DNA from 3 places in the Paenibacillus sp. J31R34 genome. Region 3 is predicted to be linked to each of the others. Evidence: riboswitches for the same ligand, from Rfam matches in the RefSeq annotation. Region 3 holds a riboswitch; each other region holds the start of a gene.
What was found. A riboswitch is a leader RNA that binds a small molecule or an ion and turns the genes downstream of it on or off. The one in region 3 is predicted to bind cyclic di-GMP.
Positions count from the first base shown of each region.

Region 1: another riboswitch for cyclic di-GMP. It lies ahead of AC50YG_RS25460 (transglutaminase-like domain-containing protein); the one in region 3 lies ahead of AC50YG_RS27475 (glycoside hydrolase family 26 protein).
Region 2: another riboswitch for cyclic di-GMP. It lies ahead of AC50YG_RS10015 (methyl-accepting chemotaxis protein); the one in region 3 lies ahead of AC50YG_RS27475 (glycoside hydrolase family 26 protein).

Region 1 covers NZ_JBXENU010000010.1:249,539-259,787, forward strand. Annotated here, with positions in the region: gene AC50YG_RS25410 (ABC transporter ATP-binding protein) at 1-1,667, shown strand, start outside; gene AC50YG_RS25415 (pyruvate kinase alpha/beta domain-containing protein) at 1,816-2,082, shown strand; gene AC50YG_RS25420 (SPFH domain-containing protein) at 2,349-3,680, shown strand; gene AC50YG_RS25425 (hypothetical protein) at 3,805-4,254, shown strand; gene AC50YG_RS25430 (hypothetical protein) at 4,417-4,839, shown strand; gene AC50YG_RS25435 (hypothetical protein) at 4,979-5,284, shown strand; gene AC50YG_RS25440 (hypothetical protein) at 5,326-5,853, shown strand; gene AC50YG_RS25445 (DJ-1/PfpI/YhbO family deglycase/protease) at 5,949-6,470, shown strand; gene AC50YG_RS25450 (response regulator) at 6,712-7,875, shown strand; gene AC50YG_RS25455 (hypothetical protein) at 7,965-8,495, shown strand; cyclic di-GMP riboswitch class I at 8,855-8,940, shown strand; gene AC50YG_RS25460 (transglutaminase-like domain-containing protein) at 8,954-9,766, shown strand; gene AC50YG_RS25465 (SdrD B-like domain-containing protein) at 10,025-10,249, shown strand, end outside.
Region 2 covers NZ_JBXENU010000003.1:140,759-151,007, reverse strand. Annotated here, with positions in the region: gene AC50YG_RS10030 (hypothetical protein) at 24-767, opposite strand; gene AC50YG_RS10025 (ABC transporter ATP-binding protein) at 764-1,462, opposite strand; gene AC50YG_RS10020 (GntR family transcriptional regulator) at 1,482-1,856, opposite strand; gene AC50YG_RS10015 (methyl-accepting chemotaxis protein) at 2,035-3,804, opposite strand; cyclic di-GMP riboswitch class I at 3,897-3,980, opposite strand; gene AC50YG_RS10010 (YrzA family protein) at 4,145-4,354, shown strand; tRNA gene AC50YG_RS10005 (tRNA-Thr) at 4,469-4,544, shown strand; tRNA gene AC50YG_RS10000 (tRNA-Pro) at 4,553-4,626, shown strand; gene AC50YG_RS09995 (phytoene desaturase family protein) at 4,839-6,335, opposite strand; gene AC50YG_RS09990 (glycosyltransferase family 2 protein) at 6,311-7,507, opposite strand; gene AC50YG_RS09985 (lysophospholipid acyltransferase family protein) at 7,483-8,151, opposite strand; gene AC50YG_RS09980 (carotenoid biosynthesis protein) at 8,207-8,932, opposite strand; gene AC50YG_RS09975 (phytoene/squalene synthase family protein) at 8,929-9,801, opposite strand; gene AC50YG_RS09970 (phytoene desaturase family protein) at 9,785-10,249, opposite strand, start outside.
Region 3 covers NZ_JBXENU010000013.1:31,674-41,922, reverse strand. Annotated here, with positions in the region: gene AC50YG_RS27500 (DNA-deoxyinosine glycosylase) at 1-211, shown strand, start outside; gene AC50YG_RS27495 (YwiB family protein) at 293-739, shown strand; gene argS (arginine--tRNA ligase) at 742-2,421, shown strand; gene AC50YG_RS27485 (glycosyltransferase family 2 protein) at 2,737-3,753, shown strand; gene AC50YG_RS27480 (mannosyltransferase family protein) at 3,757-5,016, shown strand; cyclic di-GMP riboswitch class I at 5,105-5,192, shown strand; cyclic di-GMP riboswitch class I at 5,273-5,360, shown strand; gene AC50YG_RS27475 (glycoside hydrolase family 26 protein) at 5,446-6,393, shown strand; gene AC50YG_RS27470 (glycosyltransferase) at 6,813-9,011, shown strand; gene AC50YG_RS27465 (Wzz/FepE/Etk N-terminal domain-containing protein) at 9,078-10,249, shown strand, end outside.

The sequences.
Region 1 (10,249 bases), on a different contig from region 3:
AAAGTTTGTTTTTGGTATCATTCAGCCTAGTCGTCCAAGGTCTGGTGGATTTTGCGGTGACGCAGGATACTTCGCTGATGTATCGTGCTATTTTTATCTTGGCCGGCTCCCTGTTTCTCGTGAATTTCGTCGCTCCGTTTTTTTCCTATATGTTTCGCAGCAGCGTGGAGTTGACGATGGCGGATATAAGGGAGCGTCTGTTTGTCAAGCTTTGCAAGCTTCGGTCGAGGTATCTGGAACAGACACACAACGGGGATATCCTCTCTCGGATGAACAACGACGTGACCACTTTGGAAGTGACATACACAGGCGTTTATTTCGTGCTGCTGCTGCAGTTCGTATTCGGTGTGGGCTCGCTTGTGACGATGTTTGTCGTTCATTGGCCGTTTGCGTGCGCTTCGCTTGCCATTTTACTGGTTTCCTTTGCGATCAGCGCCCGGTTTGTACAGCAGATCCGCACACTCTCCGAGCAATCGCTCCAGCTTCTGGCCAGGATGACGGGGAAATTCTCCGACTTTATCGGAGGGATACAGCTTGTTAAATTATTTCATATCCAGCCGATCTATGAGCAGTATGCAAGCTTGAATGAACAAGTCACGAAAGTAGCTACACAAACCGCGAGAAAGAATGGCATGCTGGCCGCCGTGAATTATTTTGTTAGTTATGTGACATTCTGCGGAATCATTGCCACAGGCAGTCTGCTCTATACCTATGACCTTATTGGAATGGGAACCGTAGCGGCGCTGGCCGTGCTTCAAATCAATCTGACCCACGCCATTATGAATTTCGGCACGACGCTGTCCATGGCGCAGAACTCGTTGGCGGGTGCGCAGCGTCTGCAGCAATTATTGGACGAGCAAGAGGAGCCGGAGCAAATCGGATTTCGGGAAGAGGATAAGCCCTCGTTTAAGACCTTGTCTGCATCTTCTCCTGCCATGGTGGAGCTCCAGAGCGTAGATTTTTCCTATCTGCCAGGCAAAAAAGTTCTGAGCGATGTATCGTTGCGAGTAGCTCCAGGACAAATCGCCGCGATCGTAGGCAGCAGCGGCAGCGGCAAAAGCACACTAATCAAGCTACTGCTTGGCTTCTACCCCATTGACGGCGGGGAACTTCTGATTCAAGGCAAGCCGCTAGGACATTATACCTTGGACGAGCTTCGCGCAAGCATCGCCTATGTGCCGCAGGATGCCTTCCTGTTCAGCGGAACGATCGAAGAGAACATTCGTTACGGAAATCCGCAAGCCACGGAAGAGGAGATTATAGAGGCGGCCAAAGCGGCGCATGCGCATCATTTTATTGAGGAGCTGCCCGAGCAGTATCGGGCGCAAGTGGGGGAGCGCGGGAAGTCTTTGTCAGGCGGTCAGAGACAGCGGATTGCCATTGCCCGGGCATTGCTCAAGAACGCCCCGATATTGCTGCTGGATGAGGCAACGTCCGCCTTGGATTCCGAATCGGAATATTGGGTGCAGCAGGCTCTCAACCAATTGATGGAAGGCCGCACGACCATTCTGATCGCTCATCAGCTCAGCACCGTGGAGAAAGCGGATCTGATCATGGTCATGAATGAGGGAACCGTTGTCGAACAAGGCACGTATCGGGAATTGCTTGAACGAGGGGGCTACTTCGTGAAATTATACGGTAGCACGGAATTGAGTAAGAGGGGGTGACGCCCCCCCTGATCTCTCACCCCCGTACATGCGGGGTGCATACGGCTGCGGTTCATAAAGGCTAACGAATGAACTGGCAAAGAAACGCATAACTTTGGTAGGCATCTTCTGAACCGTTTTTTTCAGTAGGGTTGTCATACAAAAACGGATGGTATCCAAATATCGCCCGCAATCGCCAGTTATCGCGATCACTTCGGACGAGAAAATTTTGCCGCTGTTGGCGCTGCTATGGGGCGCTATTCCGATGAAGGGTACGAAGACCGGCACGACGGACGAGCTTCTGCATGCTGCTATGGCGGATGCGGAGCAAACGGGACTGCTTGCTGAGGGCGACTTTGTCGTCATTACGGCAGGAGCGCCAATTGGTCTATCTGGTACGACGAATTTGATCAAAATCGAGCAATATGGCGTATAGCCGCAAGCCTAAACGATAAGCTGAACGTAAGCTAAACGATAAGACATGGATGATAGACTGGCCTAGGTGGGGCAGGATTATCGATCCATGTCTTTTTTCTTATGATTAGGCTTGCCAAAGTCGAAAGCTGGCGAAATTCGCTCAAATATGTGGAATATGGAACATAATTTTGTTGAAAAACAGGAAAATTGTTCTTATTATTAAATGTATAGAGATAGAAGCTTCAATAGGATTTGAAAATGTCAGCATGATAGAGGTGAGAGGGAATGGCTATAGTAGAGGTGGTCAAATACGACGGTTCTCCGGACGTATACGCATGGAAATATCCGAATGCGGAGCTAGGAACCTGGACGCAGCTAATCGTTAATAATACGCAAGAGGCGCTGTTATTCAAGGGCGGTAAGGCGCTAGATTTATTTGGGCCTGGCAGGCATACGCTTAGCACGCTTAATATACCGATTTTAAACCAGCTGGTTAATATCCCTTTTGGCGGGAGATCGCCGTTCTCGGCCGAGGTGTGGTTTGTGAACAAGCAGGTATCGCTCGATGTGAAGTGGGGAACGGCGTCGCCGATTCAATTGCAGGACCCGAAATACAATATTGTTATTCCGGTTCGGGCTTTCGGCCAGTTCGGTATTGTAATTGAGGATTCACGCCAGTTTTTGTCGAAGCTGGTCGGAACACTCCCGCTGTTTAATCAGGACACGCTGTCCAAATATTTGCGCGGCATGATTATGATGAATATTAATGAGCTGCTTTCTTCTTATCTGGTGTTCAAAAAGGTGAGCCTGCTTGAAATCAACGCCTACATCGGCGAAATTTCCAAGCATGTCGAGGAACGGGTTGGCGCTCTGATGCACCCATTCGGCATTAGGCTCATAAATTTCTTTATCGATTCCATCAGTACGCCGGAGGATGATGCCTCCCTGAAGCGGCTCCGTGATGCGCTTGCACGCAAAGCAGAGATGGATATTATCGGCTACAACTACCAGCAGGAGCGTACCTTCGACACATTGGAGGGCGCAGCGAAAAATGAAGGCAGCTCCCAAGCCGGCGTCATGGGCGCAGCGCTCGGACTTAGCATGGGAGCGGGAATTGGCGGCATATTCGGCAGCCAATTTGGGCAGCTCGGAGAGCAGCTGTATGGAGCTGCAGGCGCAGCTCAGGTTTGTCCAAGCTGTCAGAGCCGCAATGATGCGCAGGCGAAATTTTGCAACAGCTGCGGCAAAGGACTTGTGGGCAGTTCGGCTGGCGGTCAGCCGGGAGCGCCGAGACCCATTCATAATTGCGATAAATGCGGCATGCCGCATCGGGAAAATTCCAAGTTTTGCGCCAATTGCGGCGATGCGTATAATCCTTGTCCAAGCTGCGGCGCGGATTGTTCGGACGATGCTGTCAATTGCAGCGCTTGCGGCGAGACGCTGCCGCGTCCGTGTAGAGGCTGCGGGGAGCAGGTGGCAGCCAGCGCCAAGTTTTGTCCGCATTGCGGCACCAATAACAGCAGCGGCAGCCAGCAATGTCCGGGATGCCGTCATGAAGTGCAGGCAGGGCAGAAGTTCTGCCCAGAATGCGGGCATGGACTTGCTGGCAGAGTTTAGCTCATAAGCAGCTCGTGTGCAGTCCATGGGAGAAGCAAATATTGGGCTGCGGCAGCTATCAAAAGCAGCGAATGATGGAGCATAAGCCGTAATCGTGCTGCTGCTGGGAAAGAGGGAAAGCTTCATGAGTTTGACGTTTCGCATAATTGGCGTGGGATTTTTGCTATTTGGAACTAATTTGTTATTTGAATTCGATGGTAGGACAAGCACGCTCTTATTTTCACAGAAAGTCGGGTTATATATACTTACAGCCATTCTTCCTGCTTTGTTCTTCTTTATGTTGGCCTATTTTACTGCCAAAGGGGAGAAGAAGCGTGATGACGCATGGGTTGCAGACATTCGGGCGAGCCATGCTACCATACAACAGAACACTTTAGAGGCTAAAAAAATGGCCGATGAAATGAGGCATGCAAGGCTGCAGAGAGAGCAAGCAAGGGGAGGCAGTTCTCTAGCGGGCAGCTCGGGGCAAGGGAGAAAGTCTGTTGCTTGCCCAAGCTGCGGCAACCATACAATGCTATGGCCTAAACAAACGATCCTCTGCGAATACTGTCATGCAAGTATTGAATACCGCTAGGTGTAAAGGCTCCTTTGCCATGCGGAGCGAAAGACGGGGTGAATGTAAATGGCAGCTGGTTTTTGGCACAAGGCATTTGGTATATGTTGGTCTGTTTTAAGTTTTATCTTATATCCGTTTACATTGTCCCCAAGATATGGGTTAGATGGACTCATAGCTACTTTGATAATCTTCTCTTTATTTCCTGGCATTTCCCTTTATTGCATTGGGGAGAGGAAAAACAGGCGTTTTAAATGGAAGCAAAAATATTTAGATGAACAGGAGCCGTATCTTGTCCAGTTTCGACTGGAGCTCCAGAAGCTGGAGCATGAACAGGAGCTTGCAAGAGAAGAGCGCGAACGAGCCGAGGAGGCGGAAGAAGAGGCTAGGCTAGAGGCTGAGAAGGAAGCGACGCTAGCGGCTATTCGCGCAGAAGCGGAGGCAGCGGCAAGGCGTGAAGGGGAGAGCCGTATATCACCGCCCCCACCTCCACCACCCCTCATGCCCAAAAATATCAGCTGTGCGGGCTGTGGGGCGAGAAAGGTGCTGCAGCCTATGCAAAGCGCGGAATGTGACTATTGCGGCACGATGCTAGTGTACAGTTAACGTGAGACGCACCTGCACGGTAGGAGCGAAGTAAATTAGAGCAGCAAGCGTTCAGCCTATGTAGAGGTTAACGGATGCTGCTCTTTTTATTAGGTAGCAGGGTGTCATCTTTGTAACGAAAGGAAGAGGGGGAAGCGAGATGGGTGGAGTACTTAAAATCATTGCAATCGGATGCCTTGTGAATGGCATGCTGTTCACACCGCACTATTGGGGAGGAGAGAAGTCCTTCGCGGAGCAGGCTTTATTTTTCGGTAAATATTTCGGGATAACAGCGGTGGTCATATTTATATTAGGAGCAATGATGGGGAAGGTAGATAGATTAAAACAAGAAGAATACCTGGAGTGGGCCGAGGAGGAAATATCCAGCATGGAGCAGCGTTTGCTTGAGGTGAATAACGAACTAAATGAGCTGAAGAGAGCAAGACTTGGGAGCGAACATCATTAAAATAGAAGAAAATGGATGAAGCTACAGAGGCGGGATGAGTTATGCTAGAGAGAAGCGAGAAAATCGGTGTGTATATAATTGGATCGGTATGGCCAATTATTGGAGTTATCTTTTATATAATTGTATTACCGGATTCATATCAGGAAAAATTACTGCTGAATATACTTCTTTATTCCGTGATTTTTATTTTCCCAGCGTGGATTTTAGTTCACCTTGTTTTACAGTTTGCAGAACGTGAACCAGTCCAGAAGCCGATTAGGGAAGCAATAGAATCCCTGCGACTTGAATTGCAGAGCGCGGAGCAAAAGCTAGAGCTTGAGAGAAGTATGGCCGAGAATGAAGAGCAAGAGCGGAGAGCTGCGTGGGAGGCCGAGGAGCAAGCGGCAGCCGCTGCTTTTTTAGCGGAGCGGATAGCGATTCGTAATGCCAGGCAAAGCCCTCCGCCCCCGCCAATACAGCCGCCCGTGCCTAAAACAATCAGCTGCCTTGGCTGTGGTGCGAATAAGGTTCTTCTTCCACAGCAAAGCGAGGAATGCGACTATTGTGGAAGGATGATCATGTATCGTTAATCGCATCTGAGCGTCAGTATTTGTTTGCGAATCCTTTTTTTAGGGTAAAGTAATCTAGAGCCCAAACAAGAAGGAGCGTGTAAATGATGACGCAAATGAAGAAGGTGGCTTTTCTGCTGGCCGATGGCTTTGAAGATTCCGAAATGCAAAATCCGTATGATGAAATGGTGAAAAATGGCCATGAGGCGGTTATTATAAGCTTGCGAAGCAATGAGGAATTGAAGGGCAAGCAAGGCACAATTGCCTATAAGTCGCATTTAGCGATTAAAGAGGCAAAGGCAAGCGACTATGCGGCGATTATTATCCCTGGCGGGGCATCCCCCTCCCACTTGAAGGAGGATGTGGCCGTGCATGCTTTCGTCAAAGACGCTGATGAAAAAGGCATAACCATTGCCGCCATCTGTCACGGCCCGCAAGTTTTGGCGGAGGCTGGTTTGCTGCAGGGACGGACACTGACAGCTTATCCGGAGCTGGAGCAGGAAGTGCTGGCAGCAGGGGGACATTTTCGTAATGAGGAAGTCGTGGTAGATCGCAATTTGATTACTTCCCGTACACCGGAGGACGAGCCTGCTTTTATTCAGGCAACGATTGAACAGCTGGGCGTCAACGCCTGGTAGACTCTCTAGCAGAACAGCTGGATTGTCCATTCTATCCCTAATCGCAGATCGTAAGAGCAGCAAGCGTTTAGCCTACTTGAGGTTTAGCAGATGCTGCTCTTTTTACTATGCAAATTTCCCTGAATTTGTAACGACTATTCAAGCCAAATGATTGCGGCAACTATTTAACTGGATTATAATTGTTGTCAGCATGGCAGAGTTTGTGAACGAGTGGTTATTTCGTATATTAAAGGAGTAAAGCATGAAGGTTATCCTTGTAGATGATGAATGCCTCGCTTTGGATTACTTGGAGCGACAACTCGTGAAATTAAATAACGTAGAGGTTTTGGGGAAATATGAGGATCCGATGACCGGGAAAGAGCGGATTTTGCGCGATCTGCCGGATGTCGTATTTTTGGATATTAATTTGCCTGAAGTGAGTGGCATTGCGCTTGCTGAACAGCTGCTTGAGGTTAGGCCGGAGCTGAATATCGTATTTGTAACCGCTTATGATGAATATGCAGTGAAAGCATTTGAGCTGAATGCACTGGATTATGTCGTCAAACCGATTCATCCTGAGCGCTTATTGAAAACGATGGAACGGATTCAGAAGCGTTTGGACTCGTCTGCGAAGGATAAAGAGCAGGCTCTACAGCCAGTGAAAAATGCGAATGAGGAGCAGCATCTGGTTTTGCAGCTATTGGGGCAGTTCAGTGTGGAGTTTTCCGGGAAAAAGGATGCAGCCATAAGGTGGCGCACAACGAAGGCGCAGGAGTTGTTTCTGTATTTGCTCCAGCATCGCGAACAGCTTGTAAGAAAATCGATATTAATCGATTTGCTATGGCCCGATAATGGGACGGAAAAAATATATGCCCAGCTGTATACGACGGTGTACCACATTAGGAAAACGCTAGATCAGTTTGGAAAGTGTTTTCACATTGCCAATACAACAGAAGGATACATATTGACGCTGAATCAGGTTGTGCTCGATGTAGAGGAATGGGAGCGGGGCATTGCCGCCGCACCGCCGCTAGCGGCTGCAACGCTTGCGGAATACGAAGAGGCTATGAATCTTTATAGAGGCGATTATTTAAAGGATTATGATTATTGGTGGGCGGAGAGCGAGCGCCAGCGGCTGAAACGGTTATGGCTGAATACTTCCTATCGATTGGAAGAATGGCATGTCGAGCATGGTCAGCTGGATAAAGCGATTGCCGGATATATTCGGATTATCGAGGAGCATGCGCAAGCGGAAGAGGCTTATTTTGCCTTAATGCAGCTGTATGCGTCCAAAGGAAATCATCTTATGGTTAATCAGCAGTACAATGTTTTAACCGCCGCGCTGATAGAAGAATTGAACGAGCAGCCAAGCGCGTACATTACAGAATGGTATAAAGAGTGGAAAAGCAGCGTTAGCGCGTTGTAGGGGCTATTTTGTAAATTTTCCGAGATTAAACAGGGATTTTGTCGAGAAATTGTAGAGTTGCCTTATTTATAATGGAGGAGCAGGTGAAAATGAAGACGGACAAGCTTTACGGGCTTCATTTTCAAAAAATAGCATGTTCAAAGGAATGGTTGAAGAAGATGATGATAACCGAGAAACGGCAAATAAACGTCATTCGCCATTTTCGCTATCCTGAGCTGGCTTGCTGTATAAGCGAGGGAGCCCAGCACCTACGACAGCTGAATTTAAATCAAATGACCGATTACACGATCGTTCGAGGCTTTTATACCCATCATCGAGGTCATTTTATTGGGATTACAGCTACTTCTGAGGGGCCTTTGTTTTTCTATGACAAGCAATATTTTCAGCTTTCGGAAGGGAAATTTATGATTGCTCTGGAGCATGACGACAAGCGAAACACGTTCTCTTTTTGGTGGGATGGGGTAGAAATATGTCGCCTGAACTATCAGCGGCAGCTTTATCAGTACAATGAGGGAATCGTGGATGACGGTATTCGTGATTTTTTTGCTTGGCTTTATTTGTCGACAGGACCGAGAAAGTTTTGGAGATTTCAAAAATTTTACACGGTCAAAAGCAGCTAAACGCTGGTTCGGGTATCAGAATTTTATCAGCCGAAAAAGGATTGATAAAACGCATGATGGAGCTGAAGTGGGATGGGCGCTGAACATTTGAAAGAGTTTCAAAGCTTGAAGCATGAGGATGAAATGCGGTATATGCTCCTGCTAAGGGATGTAAAGGGCATGCTTAAAGAGCGGAAAGAAGAGCCTTTTATGAAACGGTTAAAGCGGAGATGGATGAAGAGAGGCCAGAAAATACAAGCCTCAGCCTGGAAATAAAAAAGGTTTAACGTATTGTTTGTTGCAAATAATGGGTATATACTAGAGATAATCATAGTTTAATATAAGGTAGTTCTTCTACCTAACATCACTTACAAAACTTTACACGATAACGGCAAACCTGTCGAAAGGCAGGGACGCAAAGCTAAAGGGCCTTCTCTATTATTTAGATGGCAGCCTAGCCACCGAAGGGAGTTTTTTTTATGCGCAAAAGTTTAACGGTTATGATTTTGCTTGCATTGATACTGTCCGTGTTCCCGCAAGCAACTGCTCAAGTGGCAGCAGCTGGGACAAGCTGGCTCGATGAATCCAATGTGGATAAAGGAAGCATCGGTATTCGTTATGAGGTTAAGTCGGGCGTAGATACAAGGCTGGTTGTAGCCAAAGACGGCAAAAATTATACGTATGCGCTCCGGGCAAACCAGACAGAAGAGTGGTTCGCGCTTCAACTGGGCAATGGAGACTATACGATTACATTATTGGAGAACGTCAGTGGAACCAATAAATATAGAGCAGTTCAAACAGGCAAAGTTACCTTGAATTTGAGTGACAGCAGCCTTGTCTATTTAAACTCCATTCAAAATATTGACTGGAGCAGCAACAGCAAAGCGGTCAAGAAAGCATTGGAGCTGACTAAGGGTAAAAAGACGGATACCGAGAAGGTAACGGCAATTTACAAATATATTGTGGCGAATATTTCTTATGATCATCAGCTTGCAGCTAAGGTGACCAACGATTATTTGCCTCAAATCGATCGTACGTTTAGTTCACAGAAAGACATTTGCTACGGTTATGCTGCATTAATGGCGGGCATGCTTCGCAGCTTGGACATTCCGGCCAAGATGGTGACGGGCAAAGCGTCCGATGTATCGAACTATCATGCTTGGAATGAAGTATATTTGGACGGCAAATGGATCACGATCGATACGACGCTTGATGCTGGCATGAAGAACAGCAAGAAAGCGGGCAAAATGATTAAAGACAGCTCGCGCTATATAGCTGCTAAAGTTTATTAAACGGATTTAAACACATATAAATCAATAGGTACGTACAGAAGCTTCGTCTATCCTTCAAGGGATGGACGGAGCTTTTTTTGTTGTTATTTAGGCTGTCGAATGAAGGGGATGCTTGTAAAGTTTTTGTACAGTTGGGCTAGATATAATTTTCTTATTTGAATGTAAGGAGGGAGAGGATGGAGAAAGACTTGGCTTTCGTGAGGTAATCACAACAATAGAACAACTAGACAAGATAGAGAAAAAGAGAGGATTGATAAGATGCCCGCAAGTAGACAGAGAGCGATCAGGCAAAAGATTTCCTGGATTATGCTGCTCGTTTTGCTGCTGCAAGCCGCATTCCAGCCATTCGCAGCTCCAATACAGGCAGCAGGTCCGATTACAGGACTAACTTTTACAAAGACAGCCAGTGTGAACACCGTTAATGTAGGCGATACCTTCAAGTATACCATCTTGTATCAGGCGGATGGCGCGACTCATGTTGGT
Region 2 (10,249 bases), on a different contig from region 3:
GCAGGCCTTCGCTGCGCCTTCCTCTACGCATCCAGCTTTTTGCTGAGCAAGTACAGCATGATGCTCACAAGGATAGCACCGATCACGATTTCAAACGACATAACGCCCCAGTTGCCAATCGAAATTTCGCCTGTTGGGGACTTTAAAATTGTCAAGCTTGAAGAGGTAAGCTCTGAGGCCATCGTGCCGAATAAATCATCGTTAAACAACCATTTCTCCGCATAGCCCATGAAAAATTGCAGCAGGACGAAGACCGCTATTGCTACCCATGGAAAAAGCTTTTTATTAAAGAGATGCCCCACTGTAATCGAAAAGTAGACCATCAGCATCAAAAATAGAACCATCCAAAATATCAAAATAAAAAACAGGACGCCCGTCTCGAAATTAGGCGGATTCAATAAATCCAGTGAGGTGCTTGGAGAGAGCCATTTAAACAGCCAGATATGAAGCAGCACCAGTCCGCTCAGCGCAGCCGATAATATGAATTGCAGCAGAAGAGGCGAAGCGATTGTTTTCCACGTGGCCAGCGGCAATAAGCGGCGACCGTACGATTTAAGGTTGTGGGAGTACGTCTTTGAGGAAAATATGATCAACATAAGGGCAACGAATAAATAGCCCATGAACATTAATGTAAGCGACATTGCAGGCTGCCAATTACGAGTAGCAGTAAAAAAGGAAAGTGCTCCCTGCAAAATAATAAGCGCCGCCGCCGAGCCCATAATTAAATTCGCATTGCGTTTCCAGTCATATTTCAATAAGTTTATCATTCTGAAAATACCTCCCTGAATAGTTCATCTACACTTTTACCATGCTTGGAGCGTATGCTCTCTACATCCTGACGCAGTGAAACTTCACCGTTCTGAATAAAAATGACTTCATCGAAAACCCGTTCGATATCTGTAATTAAATGCGTCGAGATGAGCACACAGCTGTCTTCATTATAAAATTTAACGATGGCGTCCAAAATTTTGCCCCGCGCGACGGGATCAACGCCGCCTATCGGCTCATCGAGTAAATAAAGCTTAGCCTGACGCGACAGCGCCAGCGTGAGCTGCAGCCGCTCATTCATTCCTTTGGATAAAGAGCTAATGCGATCATTGCGATCCAGCTTCAAAAAGTCGAGCATGCTCCCTGCTTTCTCCTGATCGAAATCCTTATAAAAATCACTGAAAAAACGAAGGGCATCCTTCACCCGCATCCACGACTCGGTTACCGGCTGATCCGGCATAAAGGACGTAACCGCCTTTGTCCCGATGCCAATCGGCTCTCCGCAAATTCGAACGCTTCCTGAGGTTGGCTGAATGAGTCCTGCCGCCAGCTTCATGAGTGTACTCTTGCCGCTGCCATTGCTGCCAAGCAGACCAATAATTTTGCCAGCTTCCAGGTTTAAATTAATATTATGCAGCGCTTTTCTCGATCCGTAGTTTTTTGTTACGGCTTGCAGTTCAACAATCTTCTTCATTCGTATATTCTCCCCCCGCCTATTTCTGCTCTTCCTTGCTAACTGCTTCCGATACAATCGCTACAATGTCCTCCTGCTTAAAGCCCAAATCGCGCATCCCCTGAATGAAACGTCCGAGCAAATCAGCCGCCATCTCTTTTTTAATACTCACAATCGCCGCCTCCTCGCTCGTTACATATCTTCCAAGTCCGCGCCTTGTTTCGACGATGCCTTCACGCTCCAGTTCCTGAAAAGTACGCTGTATCGTATTCGGATTGATTTGCAGCTCCACTGCAAGCTCGCGCACCGAATCGATTTTATCGCCGGGATTAAGTTTCCCGCTAATAATTTGCTGTTTAATGTAGTTCATGATTTGGATGTAGATTGGCTGGTTGTTGTCAAATTCAATCGGCATAAGTCACCTCCGTGTTAATGTGTTAGTGTTATATCTAAATAGTACACTAGTATTCTGTTGTTGTAAAGGGCTGGATAAAAAAAAGGCTGCCTCCAATCGCCCACGGGCGCTGAAAGCAGCTATTTACTCTTTACTATTCCTTTTTATTGTTCCATTTACTAATCCATTAAAAGCGAGCTTACACCTTGAATACAGCCGCTTTTTCGCGCAAATTAGTGGAAGAGCCCTGTAGTTTCTCAGCCAGCTCTTGAAGCTGAATCGATACCTCAAATTGATCCTCGGACATTCCGCTCATCTGCTCCATTTTGCCATTCACCTCGGAGGAGGTTTGCAGCAGCTTGTCTACAGAACCAACAATATCGGTAATACCCTTTGTAATTTCATCAATACCGACGGAGATTTCGCCCATTTGCTCGGACAAGACGCTGCTTTGATTTTCCAGGCCGTTAAACATTTCGCTCGCGGTCACCGATGCCTGCTTCGTCGTTTCAATCACTTCTGAGAAGCTGCTCAAGCTCTGGCTGCTGTCGGCAAAATCGTTCTGAATAAGCTTAAGCTCCTTCGTAATATCTTTGGAAATGATATCCGTCTGGCTCGACAGCTTGCGAATCTCCTCTGCTACTACAGCAAACCCTCTGCCATGCTCGCCTGCACGCGCCGATTCAATCGAAGCATTCAGCGACAATAAATTCGTCTGAGTGTTCAAATCCTGAATGCCGCCCAAAAACTTCGTTACATTATTGTAGCGCTCATTAATCCGGTCAAAGGATTCCGTTACTCGGGAAAATTGCTGCACCGTCTGATTGACCATTTGCACGACGCCCTTCATATCGGTGGAGCCTGTGCGCGACGACTCTCTCATTTCTTTCATATCGCGGTTAATATATTCGGTTGAAGCTGCAATTTGCTGCGAGCTTGCCGATATTTGCTCCGTTACGGCCGAGATCGAAGTAGCATCATCATACTGGGTCATCAAAATCGTTTTGCCATTGCCAATCTCTTCTTTCACCTGCTCGGAAGCATTCTGATTGCGAACAATCATATCTCCCATATTGCGCGAGGCTTGCAGAACAACCGTACTTACATCCATAGTCGAACGAAGCGTGTCGCGAAGCGCACTTCCCATTTGCTCCAGCGAACGGTCAATTTGACCAAATTCATCTTGGCGATCCAGCTTCCCATCATAGGTAAAATCGTTATTTTGATAGGAGGCAATTCGATTCATTAAGCCAACGATGCCTTTTTTCACATTTCGGCTTAACGAATAGGACATGATGAACGGCAAAACGGCAAGCAGCACAATATTGATTATAATAATCGTATTGGCAGCCGCAAGACTTCTGTTCAATGCATCTTGTGTTGCAACCGAATCCACTTCAAGCCATTTTTCTACCGTTTCATTCGCAAAGCTGAGAACAATCGTATATGTACTGACAAGCTGTTTGACCTTGGCGGAACGGTCTTCAATCGAGAGCAGGCTGTGATTGCCGTTTTCTTTATTAAGCTGCTCCAGAGCAAGCCCAAACACATTGCCTTGGTTCGAATAGGCGTTGCCATTATCTCCGTGAGGATATTTCGCATCCAGCGACTCTAGTGTAACCTTCAGATGTTCTACCCGCTCGGGCATCGTCTTAAGCGCCAAATTGATGCCATCATCGCCGGTGCTGCCGTTTTCTACCGCATCAATCATTGAAAGCAGCGTGCGCAGCATTGAATCCGATACACCTTGATATTCTTTTTTGGCCTCCTGAAGCTCATTTGAAGCGTTCACTGCACTTCTAACCGAAGCATTTTGCATAAAAATCCAACCACCAGCCACCACATTAAACAATGTAATTAATGAAGTGATGAACAGTAGCTTCGTTGTAACCTTTTGTCTCTTCAAGAAATCAGAAATTCTTGATGTCCATTTTAACCATTTTGCCTCTTTCAATCGGTTAATCGCCATTTTCTCTCCATCTCTCCTAATACACTGAAAAAAAACAAAAGCTATTCAACCACCGTTACGAGTTGAATAGCTGAATCAGCCTATAGTCCTGTACCGGTAGTTTGGCAGCCATAGCTTAATACCTTAGGCCCATAACTTTGCGCCCTTATTTTTCAATAAGTTTGCCTTTTTCAGTATGTAATTTTCTATTTATTTCGACACTTTTAAAGTATAATTTAGGGAAACCCTTTTGTAAATTACAAAAAGCGTGATTAGCTGACATGATACTTTGAAACTAGTTCTGAACAACGTTATACTATTAACGAAAGCTAGGCATGCAAGAGATTTGAGGGGGTTAATGATGGATTTCCGATTAGATTTAATTGAGGATAAAATCGAATTTTTTGAGGCTTTTGACTTACGAACGCTGGAGAAGCATATTGACCAGCAAATTGAAGCGAATAAGGCACTACTTTTACAAGTTCACGCCATTAGCCATCATGCGGTCTTTCATCCCGATCGCGGGAAAATGCTGTACAGCGCAGTCGTTCATTTTAAAGTTAAAAAATAGGCCGATTCGGGCATTTGACTGCTGCCCGAATTTTTTTTCGAAAAATTAAAAAAAGGTATTGCATCCTCCTAAAGTTCTGTGGCATAATACATCTTGTGTCCGATTCATAACCACGCCGTTGTAGCTCAACTGGTAGAGCAACTGACTTGTAATCAGTAGGTTGGGGGTTCAAGTCCTCTCGACGGCACCATTTTTTCTCGGGACGTAGCTCAGCTTGGTAGAGCACCTGGTTTGGGACCAGGGGGTCGCATGTTCAAATCGTGTCGTCCCGATATTTAATAAGTTGTTTCAAGCAGGCCCTCTAATCCTAGAAGGGTTTTTTATTTTATTTGACCCTTTTTAGTTTGCGTTTCATTCCGAGAAATATAGAGAATGGATGGAACAATCCTATCCTTTCCTATATTTTTAAAAATAAGCCGCGCTTGGCTGGATGCATTACTGCACCCAGCCAAGTGCGGCTTTTCTTTTGCACCATTAGTTTCTCTCAAGAATGCTGCCGAATCATCGCCTCTGCGGTGAGCAGCCCTGACATGGCAACCATCGGCGTTCCTCCGCCGGGATGGGTCGTTCCACCTGCAAACCATAGTCCACGCAAATCCGCACGATTGGACGGCCGCATAAACGTCTGCTTCGCTGAATTCGAGGAAATGCCATAGATGGCGCCGCGAAATGCTGACGTATCCCGCTCAAGATCCTCCGGCGTATAAGCAGCAAGCTGCTCCGTATTAAGGTCTAGTCCCTCCAAGCCATAGGCAGCTAACTGCTTCAACAGACGTCCCTGATAACGCTCCGCCTCCCTCTCCCAGCTCCAAGCGTCCGACGTATAAGGGGCATTCGCCAAAATAAACAGGTTGCTGCCGCCTTCCGGCGCCATGTCCGGTTCTGAATAGGCGGAGCAGCATAAATAGATCGCAGGATTAGATGGCGCCACGCGGCGCTCGAAAATCGCCTCAAATTCTTCCCCATACCGCTGCGGATAAAATACAGTATGATGCAGCAGCTTATCATAACGTCTGCGAATGCCGGCAAGAGTGACAAAGCCGGACAGCGAAGGCTCGTAGCTTGCTATTTTGCGGTCTGTCATCGCGGGCCGCAGCTGCTCGCCGAGCAAATCTCGGCATACGGACAGCACATCACCGTTCGCGAGAACCAGATCAGCTGGCACAAAACCGCCGTCCGTCTCTACCCCGCTTACACGGCCGCCACTGGCAACAATGCGCTGTACACGTGTCGAGGTGTATATTTCCGCCCCCATTTCTTCCGCCAGCTGGCGAAGTCCTTCAACAATGCTGTACGTGCCGCCACGAACACCGAAAATGCCAAGCTCCGCCTCCACATGCGGCAGCATCGCGAAGATGGCTGGCGCCCGATCAGGGGCCGAGCCGACATAGGTCGCATAACGTCCAAACAAGGCCAGCGTGTTGGGATGACGGAAATAACGGCGCAGCAGCACGGACAGCTTCGTCAGCGGGCGAATGCGGACAAATGCTGCCGCTAGCCCAGGACTCAGCTTATCCTGCCAGGAAACCATCATTTTGTTCATAAAATGACGCTCCGCCTGTTTATACATCACCGCTGCCTCGGCCATAAAAGCCCGATACCGCCGCGCATCCTCCGGACTATAGCAGGAAATTTGCTCCTCCATCACGGCCGGGTCAGCGGATAAATCCACGACCGAGCCATCTGCAAAGCAGTTGCGCGTTCCATGCTCCAGTCGATAAAAATCAATATAATCCTCGATGCGGCGGCCTACTGAAACAAACACCTTGCGAAAAGCATGCGTCATCGTTATTGTGCTTGGCCCCCGATCAAAGCGATATTCCCCAAGCTGGATACGCTGGAGCTTGCCTCCCACTTTCTCCTGCTGCTCCAGCACAGTGACCGCATAGCCTGCATGCGCAAGGCGGGCCGCCGCTGATAAACCACCGATGCCGCCGCCAATGATGACAACCCGCTTCATAGATAACGCCTGCCTTTCCATACATACCCCTCCCCGCTCGCCGCTGCACGCCATGACGCGGCAGCAATGCCAATGAGCATCACAATGCCGGCCGGCAGCAATAAAGCAAACCACACTGGCAAGCGGCCGCGATGATCGATCACCCCTTTAATGATGAGCGCCAGCAGCCAGCCTATCGCGGCCGGCAGCAAGCAGGCGGCAAGCGTACTTGCCAGCGTTCCTGCCGAAAAAACGGCGTAAGCAAGCAAAGCTGCTATGAACATAGCAGGCGGCAGCAAATAGATGAGCACATAAAATATACCCAGTGCCGCGAGAAGGCCCGTTTGGCGACCCGTTCCGGCAAAAATATTTTTCTTGTAGCCGTTCCACACGCCCGCTGCATCTGAATACATGCGCATGCTCACCTGCCCCGATACATCGGCGAGCGTCATGGGCAAGCCCGCCCGTTTCACCGCACGCGCCATCTCCATATCATCGAGCAGCTTGGATTTGAAGCTGTGGTGTCCGCCAATCGCCGCGTAGCTTTCGGCATGGATCAGCAGAAAAGCGCCATGCGCCGCCACGAATTTGGCGTCAGCAGAGCCACGCACCAGCCCGATCGGCAGATGGCAGGCGATGGTGAAATTCATGAGCGGCACAACAAGCCGCTCCAGCCAAGACCCAGTCTGCTGATGGGGGAAGCCCGTAATCAGCCCCTTCCCTTGACGCAGCGCCGTGTCCATCGCGGCAGGCAGAGCTCCCGGCCGCAGCGTCGCATCGGCGTCCAGAAACAGCAGCCATTCGCCGCGCGCCTCCTGCGCCAGCTGCTGGCAAGCATGCGACTTGCCCAGCCAGCCGTCTGGCAAGTCCGCTCCCCGCAGCACGCGCAGGCGCCTATCTCCCTGCGCGGCCAACATCGCCACATCAGCCGTGCCATCGGCAGACTGATCATCCAGCACAAGCACCTCAAGCAGCGGCGATTGCTCCGCCGCCAGCACCGCCTGCACGCAGGCCCCAATTCGCTCCGCTTCGTTGCGTGCTGGAATAAGCACGGACAGCCTTGGCAGCAAGTCAGCGACCGCCCCCTCGCCTCCAGCAAGCCACAGCCGGCCTTCCCCCGTGCCGCCAAGCTGCGGCAGCTGGCGCAAATTCCAAAGCACGAACAGCAGCTGCAGCGCCAGAACGGCTGCTATCGTCCAAAAAACGATTTCCATTTCGCCGTCCTCCCCTTCATCCGGTCGAACGTCTCATTGACCGAGCGCCCGGTCGCCAGCAGCAGGCGGAAACCATCCCGCTCACCGTCTGCACTCGCAATAACAGCCAGCCGATGCTCGCCGAGCTGCTGCTCCAGCCTGCGTTCCAGCAGCAAAGTCGCTTCTTTGCGTCCCAGAGCGCACCAGTCTGCCTCGATCAAGCTGCCAATAGAGAAGGAGGCAGACGCTTTCTGATGCAGCCCCATCGTATAATACAAGCTTACAGGCAGCACAGCTGCATCTCGGCAGCGCTCCAGCAAATAGCCGACCCCCGTCTGAAATTGCAGCGGACGGCTTTCCAAATGAAAAATATCGCCCTGCGGAAACAGCCAGACGGCTCCGCCGCTGCGCATGAGGTCAGCTGCATAACGCAGCGAGGCTGCCGTTTCCCGCAAATTTTCCTTATTCACCGAAAAGGCGCCAATGCGGCGAAAAAAAGCATATCGCTTCATTTGCCGCTCATCCATCATCATATAATGCTGCCGCTGCGACTCGCTCCGAATCATATGGTAGACGAGCAGCCCGTCCCACCAGCTGCTGTGGTTCATAATAATCAGCAAAGGACGATCGGCCGGAGCCTGCTCCAGCTCTCCTCGCAGCGACACTTCATGAAAATGCCGTTTCAGCAAATAGTGTTTATTGTAACGGGAAAATACCTCCTCAAACCACCTGCTCTTTTGCGATGTGATGATAGCGAATCACGACTCCTTCCAGCACAGCAGCCGCAGCGACAGCTATGAGCATTGGCACATACAACCCTTCCTTCATGCCAAGCACACCGAACATGAGCAGCATGAGCTGGCCTAGCCTTGCCGCCTCGCGGCGCACAGCATACGAGATTTCGCGAACCGGAAACAGCAGCGACAGCGCCGCTGAGATCATAAACCAGCTGATGAAATTCGTCGCCGGAATGCCAAAGTATGCACCGCCCTCTTCCCACAGCCAGAAGCCCCGAGCATAAGCTACCGGATCGAGCACCAAGTCCAGCGTGACGGTGAAAAGTCCGGTTTGCAGCGCCCGCACCCAGCGATTGTTGCCGAAGGACAGCAGCATGCCGTTCAGAAATACGCCGACCCAGGCGCAAGCAATCGTTACCGGCACGCCGCCAAGCAGAAAACCGAGCACTGGCGTATAGTTGTACTCGCCAAACGGCCAGCCCGTTGTAACGCTCAGCCATTCTACACCGAACGTCGAGAGCCCGACAAATGCGATGCGCCCCCAGCTTAAAGGTGTCCGCTCTCGCAAGCCTTGCTCCAGGCTAACTGCATACATCGCATAAAAGACGAGAAACAAGCCGTTCGAGAAGGCCAGCGGCGCCGGAACGCCAATCGTCAGCATAAGAATGAGGCCCACCACATACCAGAATAAGAACAGCTGCCGCATCATAACGATACGGCTCCGCTTTCCAGCACAGAATCCGTTAAATATTTCTCTTTGATCGATTTATAAATTTTCAGCTTCGTCAGCGGCCCCACGACCGCCCGCTTCGCATACACCTCATAACGATTCGCGATTACCTGATCCAAAATAGCCCCGTAAAAGCCAGCCGCAAGCTCCACCGCAAACGCGCTTTCCGGCGGATAGCTGCTTAAATTCGCCAGCCCCTTGTGAAACCAATCCTTCGCTTGGCGCTCCAGCGCATGAATAAGCGCCCGAAAATGATCGTCAATGACCCCGGCCTCAAAGCTTTGCTCACTATAGCCGTACTGACGCAGCATTTCAAGCGGCAGGTAGCGACGGCCACGGTCTTGATCCTCGCCAACATCGCGCACAATATTGACGATTTGCATCGCCTTGCCCAAATAAATGCCAGCCTCTACAATTTGCTCGTTCGGATGGTTATGCAGGACGGGCAGCAGCATTTCGCCAACCGTTCCCGCAACCAAGTAGCAGTAGTCCTCAAGCTGCTCCATCGTCTCGTAATGGGTCAGCACCAAATCGCGGCGCTGTCCTTCCATTTGGCGGAAAAAAGGCTGCTTGCTGACCGGAAAATGATGAAACAGCCAGCGCAGCGCCGGCCATATAAAATGCCCGTCCGCCTGCTCCAAATGAGCGAACAGCGCCTCCAGCTCATCTATCGTATAGGGAGACTGCTCCGGTTCATCGACTGCATTGTCTATAATCCGGCAAAAGGCGTAAATGACGTAAACCGCTTCTCTGCGTGGGCTTGGCAAAAAACCAAATGCCTTATAAAAACTGGATGAACCTTTGCGAATCATCGCCTCGCACTGATTTAGGCTAAATGCTGTTTCCATCCTGCACCTCCTGGATCATTGTGGGCATTGCTGCTACTCTTTGAGCCGCAACGGCGGTAGATAAATGCTGGGCAAGCATTCTCGCGCCCTGCATAACGATCGGCACCCCGCCGCCGGGATGAACCGAAGCGCCTGCGGCATAAAGCCCATCGATGCCATACGGCACAATTTGCGGACGAAAGACGGCGGACTGGAGCAGCGTCGGTGCAATGCCGAAGCTGCCTCCCTTGTACAAGCCGTCAGCCTCGGCATCCGCAGGCGTGCGGACTTGCTGCCAGCGAATCGCTTCCCTCAGTCCAGGAAAGCCGCGGCGCTCCGCTTCGCTAAGCACTTGCTCGACCAGCTTAGCCGTCTCCTGCGCCCAATCGACATGCGGAGCAGCAGGCGATGGAATCAGCACATACATCGCGCTCTCCCCCGCTGGCGCAGCGTTATCATCAAAGGCGGA
Region 3 (10,249 bases):
GGCGCAATATCCGGGGCTGCGCTGCTTTGCATTTAATGGAACGAAGGCGTACGATACGTTTCGAAAATATTTTCGCGAGCATCCGGCGTTTGACTCGCTCGCGCTGCTCAAGATGCCGTCAACGAGCCCGATTCCGACGCAGAAAATGCGAAACCTTGAGGACCGGATCGAAGCGTGGCGCGGCATTATTCCTTTTTTGGAAAAACAGTAATCGCCCTTAAGCGTTGAAATTGCAGGGATACGTGTATATAGTAGAAGCATACGTTAAGACTGAAAATACAGGAGCACGAGCATGTCAGAAAGAATGAACGTCAGCATTAAGCTGGAAAGCAGGCAGGATGGCGCTGTTCAGGTGGGTGAGCACCGCGGAGAGCTGTTTCGCAAGGACCGCTCGCTTTATATCCGCTATGAGGAAACGGTCGAAGGCGAAGCGAATTCGGAGCCAATCAGGTCGCTTATTCGCTATCGCCAAGGCGAGCTGCTTATTACGCGCCGGGGAGCGGTAGATTCGGAGCAGCTTTTCGCTATTGGCGGCAAGCGGGCTGGACGCTATCGGTCCCCATTTACGTCTTTTCAAATGGAGACGGAGACGGGGCAGCTCGCGCTTCAGGCGGAGGGCGCTGCTGCGGGAGAGCTGGCGGAGCCTCCTTTTACAATAGAATGGAAGTATGATTTGTGGATCGACGAGCATTTATCTGGCCGATTTCATATTCGGCTGCATATTCAGGGGGAACAGTAACGATGAGTGGAAATGTATTAGAACGATTGTATGAGCAGGTAAAAGCGGCTATTGCCGATGCGGCAGTAGCGGGCGGGCTCGCAGCACGGGAGGAGCTTCCGGCATTCGTGCTGGAGGTGCCTAAGGATAAAGAGCATGGCGATTTGGCGACCAACGCAGCGATGCAGCTGACTAAGCTGGCGAAGAAAAATCCGCGGATGATCGCCGAAACGATTATCGCGAATCTCGACTATGCGAAAGCATCGATCCAATCGGCTGAAATTGCGGGACCAGGCTTCATTAACTTCCGTATGGACAAAAGCTATTTGTACAGTGTTGTTGGCGAGGTTGTCTCAGGCGGGGACAACTATGGGCGTACGCAAATCGGCGCAGGCAAGCGCGTAGAGATGGAGTTCGTCAGCGCGAACCCAACGGGCAGCCTTCATCTTGGACATGCACGCGGTGCGGCGGTTGGCGATGCGCTGTGCAACGTGCTTGAATATGCGGGCTATGAAGTGACCCGCGAATATTATATTAACGACGCCGGCAATCAGGTGAACAACCTGGCAAAGTCGATTGAAGCGCGCTACCAGCAGGCGCTGGGCAAGGAAGCGGAGATGCCGGAGGACGGCTACCACGGCGCGGATATTATTGGTTTCGGAGGGCTGCTTGCTGAGCAGGAAGGCGATCGTCTGCTGAGCCTCAGCACGGAGGGCCGTCTGGAGTTTTTCCGCAGCTTCGGCCTGGAGCGCGAGCTGGACAAGATCAAGCATGATCTTAATCGCTTCCGCGTCGGCTTCGATATTTGGTACAGCGAAACGTCGCTTTACAAGAACGGCAAGGTTGAGCAGGCGCTGGAAGTGCTCAAGGAAAAGGGTCATGTATACGAGGAAGAAGGCGCAACCTGGCTCGATACGATGCCTTTCGGCGACGATAAAAATCGCGTGCTCGTCAAAAATGACGGCTCCTACACCTATTTGACGCCCGACATCGCATACCATATGGACAAGTACAGCCGCGGCTACGACCGGATGATCAATATCTGGGGTGCAGACCACCACGGCTACATTCCGCGCGTTAAAGCGGCGATGGAGGCGCTTGGCAACGATTCAGGCAAGCTGGTCGTATTGATTGCCCAGATGGTCAGCCTGTTCCAGGACGGCGAAAAGGTGAAAATGTCCAAGCGTACCGGCAAAGCGGTAACGATGCAGGATTTGATGGATGAGGTAGGCGTAGACGCCATTCGTTATTTCTTCACAATGCGCAGCATGGACTCGCATCTGGATTTTGATATGGATCTCGCGATTTCGACATCCAACGAGAATCCGGTGTTTTATGTGCAATATGCGCATGCGCGGATTTGCAGCATTTTCCGTCAGGCACAGGAGCAAAGCCTTGCGCTGCTGCCGCTTGAGCAGATCGACCTCAGCAAGCTGACGTCGGAAGCCGAATATGACCTGCTGCGCAAGCTCGGAGAGCTGCCGCAGGAAGTGGCGGAAGCAGCGGAGCAGTATGCGCCGCACCGCATCGTTCGCTATGTATATGAACTGGCCTCCCAGTTCCACAGCTATTACAGAGCAGAACGCGTTATTACCGAAGACGCGGCGCAGACTCAAGCACGCCTTGCGCTGCTTGGTGCTATTCGCACCGTCATTGCAAATGCGCTTCGCCTCGTAGGTGTTTCGGCTCCACAACAAATGTAATATTACCCATGCAGACAAAGATCAGTCTTTGCGGCAGCGGTAGCAGACAGCTACTCGTGCCGCAAGGGCTTTTTTTTCAAAGAAATGGAGCATAATACGGTTTAAACGCGCTGTGCCGCCAGAGGATGGCAACAGCCGTTTCACCTTGAAATATAGGAAAGGATATGATTATCCATCCATTCTCTACATTTCTCGGACTGAAACGCGCTGTGCCGCCAGAGGATGGCGACAGCCGTTTCACCTTGCTTTAACCAAGGTATGCTATTATACTAATTGTCGAAAATGGACAACATCATAGAGAGCGAGGGAAAAGTCATGAGAGGCGATGAGTCCGATTTGCCTATTGTATCGATTGTCATGCCCTGCTATAACGAGGAAGAAGCGCTGCCGGAAACGGTAAGACAAATGTCCCTGCTGCTGGAACGGCTGGTGAAGGAAAGAAAGGTGTCCGAGCAGAGCAAAATGCTGCTTGTAGATGATGGCAGCCGCGATAAAACGTGGTCGCTTATTGATTCCTTCCACCGGAGCAACCGTTTTGTGAGCGGGCTGAAGCTTTCTCGTAACGTTGGGCATCAGCGGGCACTGCTGGCGGGCTTGTTGACGGCGAAGGAATATGCGGATTGCATAATTTCCATCGATGCCGATTTGCAGGACGATATTACGGTGATCGACGAGTTTATTGAGAAGTACAAGCAGGGCTACGAGGTCGTGTACGGCGTACGCAACAAGCGGACGACCGATACGATGTTCAAAAAGTTCAGCGCGCAATTTTTCTACAAATTAATGATTAAGCTTGGTGTCAACGTCGTTTACAATCATGCGGATTACCGGATGATGAGCAGGAAGGTCGTTGATAAGCTGGAGGAGTACCAGGAGGTCAATCTGTTCCTGCGCGGCATCATTCCCACCATCGGCTTCAAATCCGACAGCGTGTATTATGATCGTCTGGAGCGAACTGCTGGCGAATCGAAATATCCGCTGAAAAAAATGCTCATCTTCGCATGGGAAGGCATTACCTCCTTCAGCGTTTCTCCTATCCGCGCAGTATCGGTTGTCGGCTTTTTCATGTCGGTGATGAGCCTTTTGTTCGCCCTTTATGTATTCGTACGGCATTTGCAGGGTAACACGGTATCCGGCTGGAGCTCGATGATTCTTTCGATTTGGTTCATTGGCGGCATTCAGCTGCTATGCATTGGACTAATTGGCGAATATATCGGCAAAATTTACATTGAAACGAAGAAAAGGCCGAAATACTTCGTTGAAACAGAGCTGCATAACGTTGTATTGGCGGAGCCGAAAACGAAAACGCAGCAATTACAAGAGACGAGGTGACGAATGGAATCGCTGCTGCTTAAAGCAAAATCGAACACACAAGTTTTGATCTTCCTGCTTTCCTTGTTTGTCATCACGAGAATATTGCTTTATTTTGCAGGCTTTCTCGGCATGAATCTGTTTCCGAACTATCAAGTGCCGCCAGACTATACGGTCGTACAGGGGCATGATTTCACATCGAGCCAGCTCTCGATCCAGACGGATATTTCACAGCTGAAGAAGCCGAGCTTTGAGGATTTAAGGAAATTTGACAGCGTATGGTATTTGGGTATTGCCGAAAATGGCTACGATACGTATAACATCAATGAACCGCATCCTAGTGCAAATTGGGTGTTTTTCCCTTTATACCCTTTGTTAGTCTTCCTGGTGGAGTCTATTTCTAAATATGATTCGACGGTCGTGGGATCGGTTTTATCGAATTTGTTTTTGCTCGTATCGCTATTATATTTTTATGGCATTTGTTTGAAAAGAGGGCTGAAACAGGAGCACGCCCAAGTTGCGGTGCTGCTGCTGCTTATTTTTCCGACCGCCATCTTCTATGCCGTGCCTTATACGGAGAGCCTGTTCCTCATGCTGTCGCTTATAACCGTATATTATGCGATGCAAAAGCGATATTTTCTCGCGTTTCTGTTCGGGGGCTTGTCCGCTGTGACGCGCAATTTGGGCTTCGTCAACTTGTTTTTCGTTGTGGGGACGCTGTTGATTGAACACAGGCTGTACCGTTTCAAGTGGAAGGACGCGAAATATTTAGGTTATGCTGTTATTTCAGCACTGCCGCTGGCCAGTTATCTATTGTATATGAAATGGCTCACGGGCGATTTGCTGGCTCCGATTACCGAGCAAAGCATCAACTGGTATCGCAAGACGGTTGCTCCATTTTCAAACTACATTCATTTTATCCAAAAACCATATTTCTCAGGAAATGGCGGCTGGGAAAATGGTCTGCTTGCCTTTATCATTGCCAATGCCGTCCTCGTCATTTTTGTTGCCTTTCTTATTATGCGCTGGAAAGATATTCGCCGTAATGCACATGAATGGCTGTTTTTTGCATATGGTCTGCTGCTTATGCTCATTCCGTTCGCCAGCGCCGAATTTTTGCAAAGCATTCCACGCTATGTCATGGTCGCGTTCCCCTTCTATATTTATTTTGCGGATGTGCTGAAAAATAATAAGCCGCTGCAAATGTTTTATTTCATGATGTTTTTCCTGCTTCATATTGTGTACGCGATCTGCTACTTTAATGGATATTTTTTCGTTGTATAAATTTATGGAAAAATAATTTGACGAAATTTGCGATCAAGGTGTACAATAACACCATATTACATTGGCTCATACTTTATACCTATTATGTTTAACGAAAAGGCAAACTCAGGGAAACCTGATGTGCGCAAAGCTAAAGGGGCTTCATTCCTAGCGGAATATGCTCGCCAGCTGCCGAATTCAACATCGCTTCTTCCTTTATTAATCAAGGTAGACTTTGTTCTTTCGGGAGCAGGGACTATCTTTTTTTATTGCTTCAAACACGAAAAGGCAAACTCAGGGAAACCTGATGTGCGCAAAGCTACAGGGGCTTCATTCCTAACGGAATATGCTCGCCAGCTGCCGAAGCCCAACATAGCCTCCTTTGCCTGATGAAGGTGTGGCGTGTTCTTCGGACCACGTACCATCATTCGCTCGGGGGAGGAACTTACAATGAAAAAGACAAAATTCGCACTTACACTCCTTATGCTCGCTTCGACATTACTCTGGGCACTCCCTGTTAGCGCACAAACGAACTTTTACAATGGAGCATGGATTGGCACTTGGCCGAACCAAAGCTTGAACAACATTGCTGCCTACGAGCAACTGATCGGTGGACACCAAGATGTTGTACATACTTTTGTCAATTCGAATCAAGGGATCAATGAGTGGAAGGGTTTTATGGACTATGTAAATAGTAATGGTTCGATTAACCTACTTACCCTTGAATTTAAAAATAAAAATTACAAAGAATATTCGACTGCTGATATCAATAGAGGCGTAGTAGACGCTTACCTGAAACAAACAGCTAAACAATTGATGAACTGGCAAGCGGCTAATAAAAACCCTGAAATCTGGCTGCGCCTTTTCCACGAAGGCAACGGCAACTGGTACGGCTGGGGCGTTGGCGACAGCACAGTGAACACGAACGAAACCTACAAAGCGGCATTCCAACGTGTCGTTACCATTTTCAAGGAGCAAGGCGCAACAAACATCAAATTCATGTACAACGTAAACGCTGAAAATGTTGGCAAAAACGCTTCGTTTACAGCTATGTACCCGGGCGATGCCTATGTGGACATGCTTTCGATCGATGGCTACAATTTTGGAACGAAAGAATCGTGGAGCTCGTGGAGAACGTTTAACGATGTATTCTATGCTTCTTACCAAGCGCTGACAAGCATGTCGAGCAAGCCAATCATCATCGCTGAAACAGGCACAACCGAAAGCGGCGGCAGCAAAAAAGAATGGGTTATTGACGCTATGAACCAAGTGCAATCGCCAGCGTACAGCCAAATCAAAGGTTTGATCTGGTTCAATGAAAACAAAGAACTGGACTGGCATATCGATTCGTCGGCTGATAGCCTGAGCGCTTACCAAACGCTGCAAAAAACACTTTAATAGATTTGGGCGGTAGTAAAGGCCTAGGTCTAACCTCTTCTTTAAATCACTAGTTGATATAGTACCAAATAGGTATTCTGAAAAAACTCTAATTTCGCGTAAACCGCGTAAAATTAGAGTTTTTTCGCTTTTTTTCTACACATTTGCATAGAAGATTAAGATGTTAAGAATAAAAATTAACTTTTAAAGGGGCAAGGATTGTGATAAGATAACTTTGAATTTGAGCCTTAGCCGCCAAAAATATCATATTTCCGGCCAATTTAACAAATATCGACAGCGAGAATAGACAGTATAGTCAATCCATGTTGTAGATTAGTCAGAAAAGGAATGGAATTATGGCGAATAAATAGAGCGCAAAGGATTGGGGTTATTTGAAAACAAAAGCTAGGTACATATTAACAACGGTATCCATTGCTATCATGATCGTGTATCTAGTATGGAGACTTGTACAAACACTCCCATCTGGCTGGTCATTAATTTTTGGATCTTTGTTATTATTTTTTGAAATTATTTCTATTTTTCAATCCGTTTTATTCCACATTCTTCTGCTAAAACCCACTGAAAGAAAGCCTGCGCCATTACCTGACAACCTTTATTCTGTGGATGTTACAATCGCTACCTACAATGAACCGCCATCCTTGGTTAGAAAAACCATCCTTGCCTGTAAAAATTTGAATTATCCGGAGCATTTATTAAATATTTGGGTATGTGATGACGGAAAACGAGCGGAAATGAGAGAAGTAGCCGAAGGCTTAGGCGTTCATTATCTCGATCGTCCCGGAAACGAGCATGCTAAAGCGGGCAATTTGAATCATGCGCTGACGAAAATGAAGGGCGATTTGCTCCTCACTTTGGATGCAGATATGATGCCAAAACCGGATTTTTTACAGCGAACGGTAGGTTTTTTTGCAGAAAATGAAAAGCTTGCTTACGTACAAACGCCCCAAGTTTTTTACAATGAAGATATTTTCCAATACAACTACTACCAAGGGCGTAATATTCCGAACGAGCAGGATATGTTTATGCGGCTTGTTCAGTCGGGAAGAGACCGTTTTAATGCTGTTATTTATGTGGGCAGCAACTGTATTTTTCGGCGCAGCGCTATTGATCATATTGGCGGTTTCGTTATTGGCACGATTACGGAGGATTTGGCTACGGGGATGAAGCTTCAATCCAATGGGTTTGATTCTTATTGCTTGAATGAGGTGCTGGCACTAGGCCTAACGTCTGAGTCCATATCCGATCAAATTAAACAGCGGGCCCGCTGGGCTAGGGGCACGATACAAACGACGAGGATGTCCAATCCGCTTGAGGCAAAGGGCTTATCGTTGATGCAGCGGCTGCTTTATTTCTCCAACCTGCTGTACTGGTACTTTGGCGTTACACGCTTTATGTACATACTGTCACCTATGCTCTTCTTGACCTTTGGCGTGGCTATTCTTGAAACAAGCTTGCAACAGCTGCTTATCTTCTGGCTGCCTTATTTCTTGTTCTCGATTACTGTAGTGCCTTACTTAACGAATAAGAAGCTCAATGTGTTTTGGAACAACGTTTACGAGACGGCCATGACGCCAACGCTATTCCTCGCAGCCCTTCAGGAAACCATCTTCCGCAAGGCTATCCCCTTTGAGGTGACGCCGAAAGGCATTTATCAGAACAAAACGTCCATTAATTATCGCTATATGATGCCGTTGTTCGTTCTGCTTGTGCTATCCGTTGTGTTGATGGCGATAAATGTGGGGCGTATTGCGGGTGCGGGCGAAAATGAATTGCAGTCCATGCTCATTAATTTGTTCTGGCTTGGTTATAACGGAGTGTTTCTTATTCTCGCGCTGCTGCTCGGTTTTGAACGCCCACGCATGCGGGAGTCGGAGCGCTTCGCCAAGGAGCTGCCGCTCACGCTTCGTTATATGGAAGATGAAGAGCTGAAGATGGAAAACGTCAAGACGCTGGATATTAGTGAGACAGGCTGCCGTATTTATACGGATACGATATTGCCGCTTCCGGATCGCATGGAGCTGGACATTCCATTATCACAGGACGCTATACGCGTGACAGCTGAGAAAATATTTTATGATAAGCATGGCTCCGGATTCCAGGTAGGCTTCAAGCTTCATTGGAGCAACATTGATGATGAGCGCAAATGGCTTGCTGAAGTATACGGCAATGCGGATGAGTTCGTTAAGGGCGTTTTTCAGGCGGGCGTATGGACTTCCGTAACCAGTTATATTTCTAATTTCAAGTACACCTATAAATCGATAAATCGCAAGTCTCCGCGAGTTAGGCTGAAGCGCCGCGCTTCGATTTTGGTCGATCAAGAGGACCGTTACCGGACGCAGCTGCTTGATATTAGCTACACGGGCTGCCGAATTGAGCTCCCGCAGAAGGCGGCGATGCATGAAGGCAAGAAGGTCAGGCTGCAAATTATCGGCTCAGCGTTCGAGGCAAACGGGCGTCTCATCCGCGTGGGATGGGCTAGGCGCAATAAGATGACGGCGGCCATTGTTTTCGATGAAGCTTTTGATTTAAGCCTGCTGCTGGGGGAGTCCAGCAGCATACCGCCAAGCAAGGAGCTTCGTTCAGGCATTGTGCCAGCAGAAGCGAACTCCAAGTCATAGTAGGGCGAACACGAATGAAAGCCAAGCTATGACGGCGAATGATTGTTTTGCAAGGGGATGAGAGATTTGGAAATACACAGAATTGTTAAGCTGATCATCCGCAGATTGCCGTTTGTCATTATTCCGGCACTGCTGCTGTCAGCCGCAGTGGGCTATGTGAAGATGCAAAGTCCTCCGTCTTATAAGGCAACGGCTGAAGTTGTAATAACCTCACAAGAGACGAGTGATAATTTCACTTCGATTCAAGGCAGTCTCAAGCTGATGGATACGTATAATGTTATTTTGAAAAATCCACTGATTTTGGAGCAGGTAATTGCGGCGCTTGGCCTGCCTTACAGCACAGATCAACTGGCTGCCAAAGTTAGCGCGAAAAGCGTCGAGCTCTCGCAGGTTATCCGAATTACCGTAACCGATGGTGACCGTAAGCAGGCTGCCTCCATTGCCAACACCGTCGTTAGCGTGTTCCGCTCGCAAAGCTTGGAGCTGTTCAAAATCAACAACATTGTCCTGTTGCATAAAGCAAGCGCGGAAAAGGCGGTTTATGTGAGCGCCAATCCATTATTTTATATGCTGCTCTCGTTTGTTGGCGGGTTGATTGTACTTTTATGCCTGTGGCTTCTGCTGCATATGATGTCGCGCAAGCTGCAGACAGCAGCCGAGGTGCAAGCGATATTCGCTGACGTTCCAATGGAAACAACGAAGCTTGCCAGCCGCTTGGAAACAGCTATCCCGTTCTATGGGGGATGGATGAAGCGCCGTATGGCAGAGGAAGCGAAGTCGCGTGCACTGCGTTACCGCCATGTGATGGAAAAAAGCGGACAGCGCACATTGGCCTTCGGAACGCTTGACCGTAAGTTTGCGAGCGGAAATATCAGCAAGCAGCTGGCGATGAAGCTGTCTGGGGAAAGCAAGGTCGCTTGGGTGAGGTTTAACCCGAACGGCAAGCTGCCAAGTACGGCTTCTGGCAAAAAGGGCTATGCGGAATGGCCCATTAGCCAAGGCTTTTATGGCAAAATCAAAACCGCTGGAAAGCAGTTGGATTTCATCGAGGTATGTGTAGTAGGCGGAAGTCTTTCCATGAAAACGTCGGCTGAGGAGCTGATGGCACAGCTTCGGGAAAGCTACGAGGTTGTGATCTGGGATTTGCCTTCTTATGTTCATTGCTCGGAAGCGCAGACGATTGCGGAGCTGGCCGATTGGCATACGCTCGTAATCAAGGAGAACCGGGTACTCGCTCC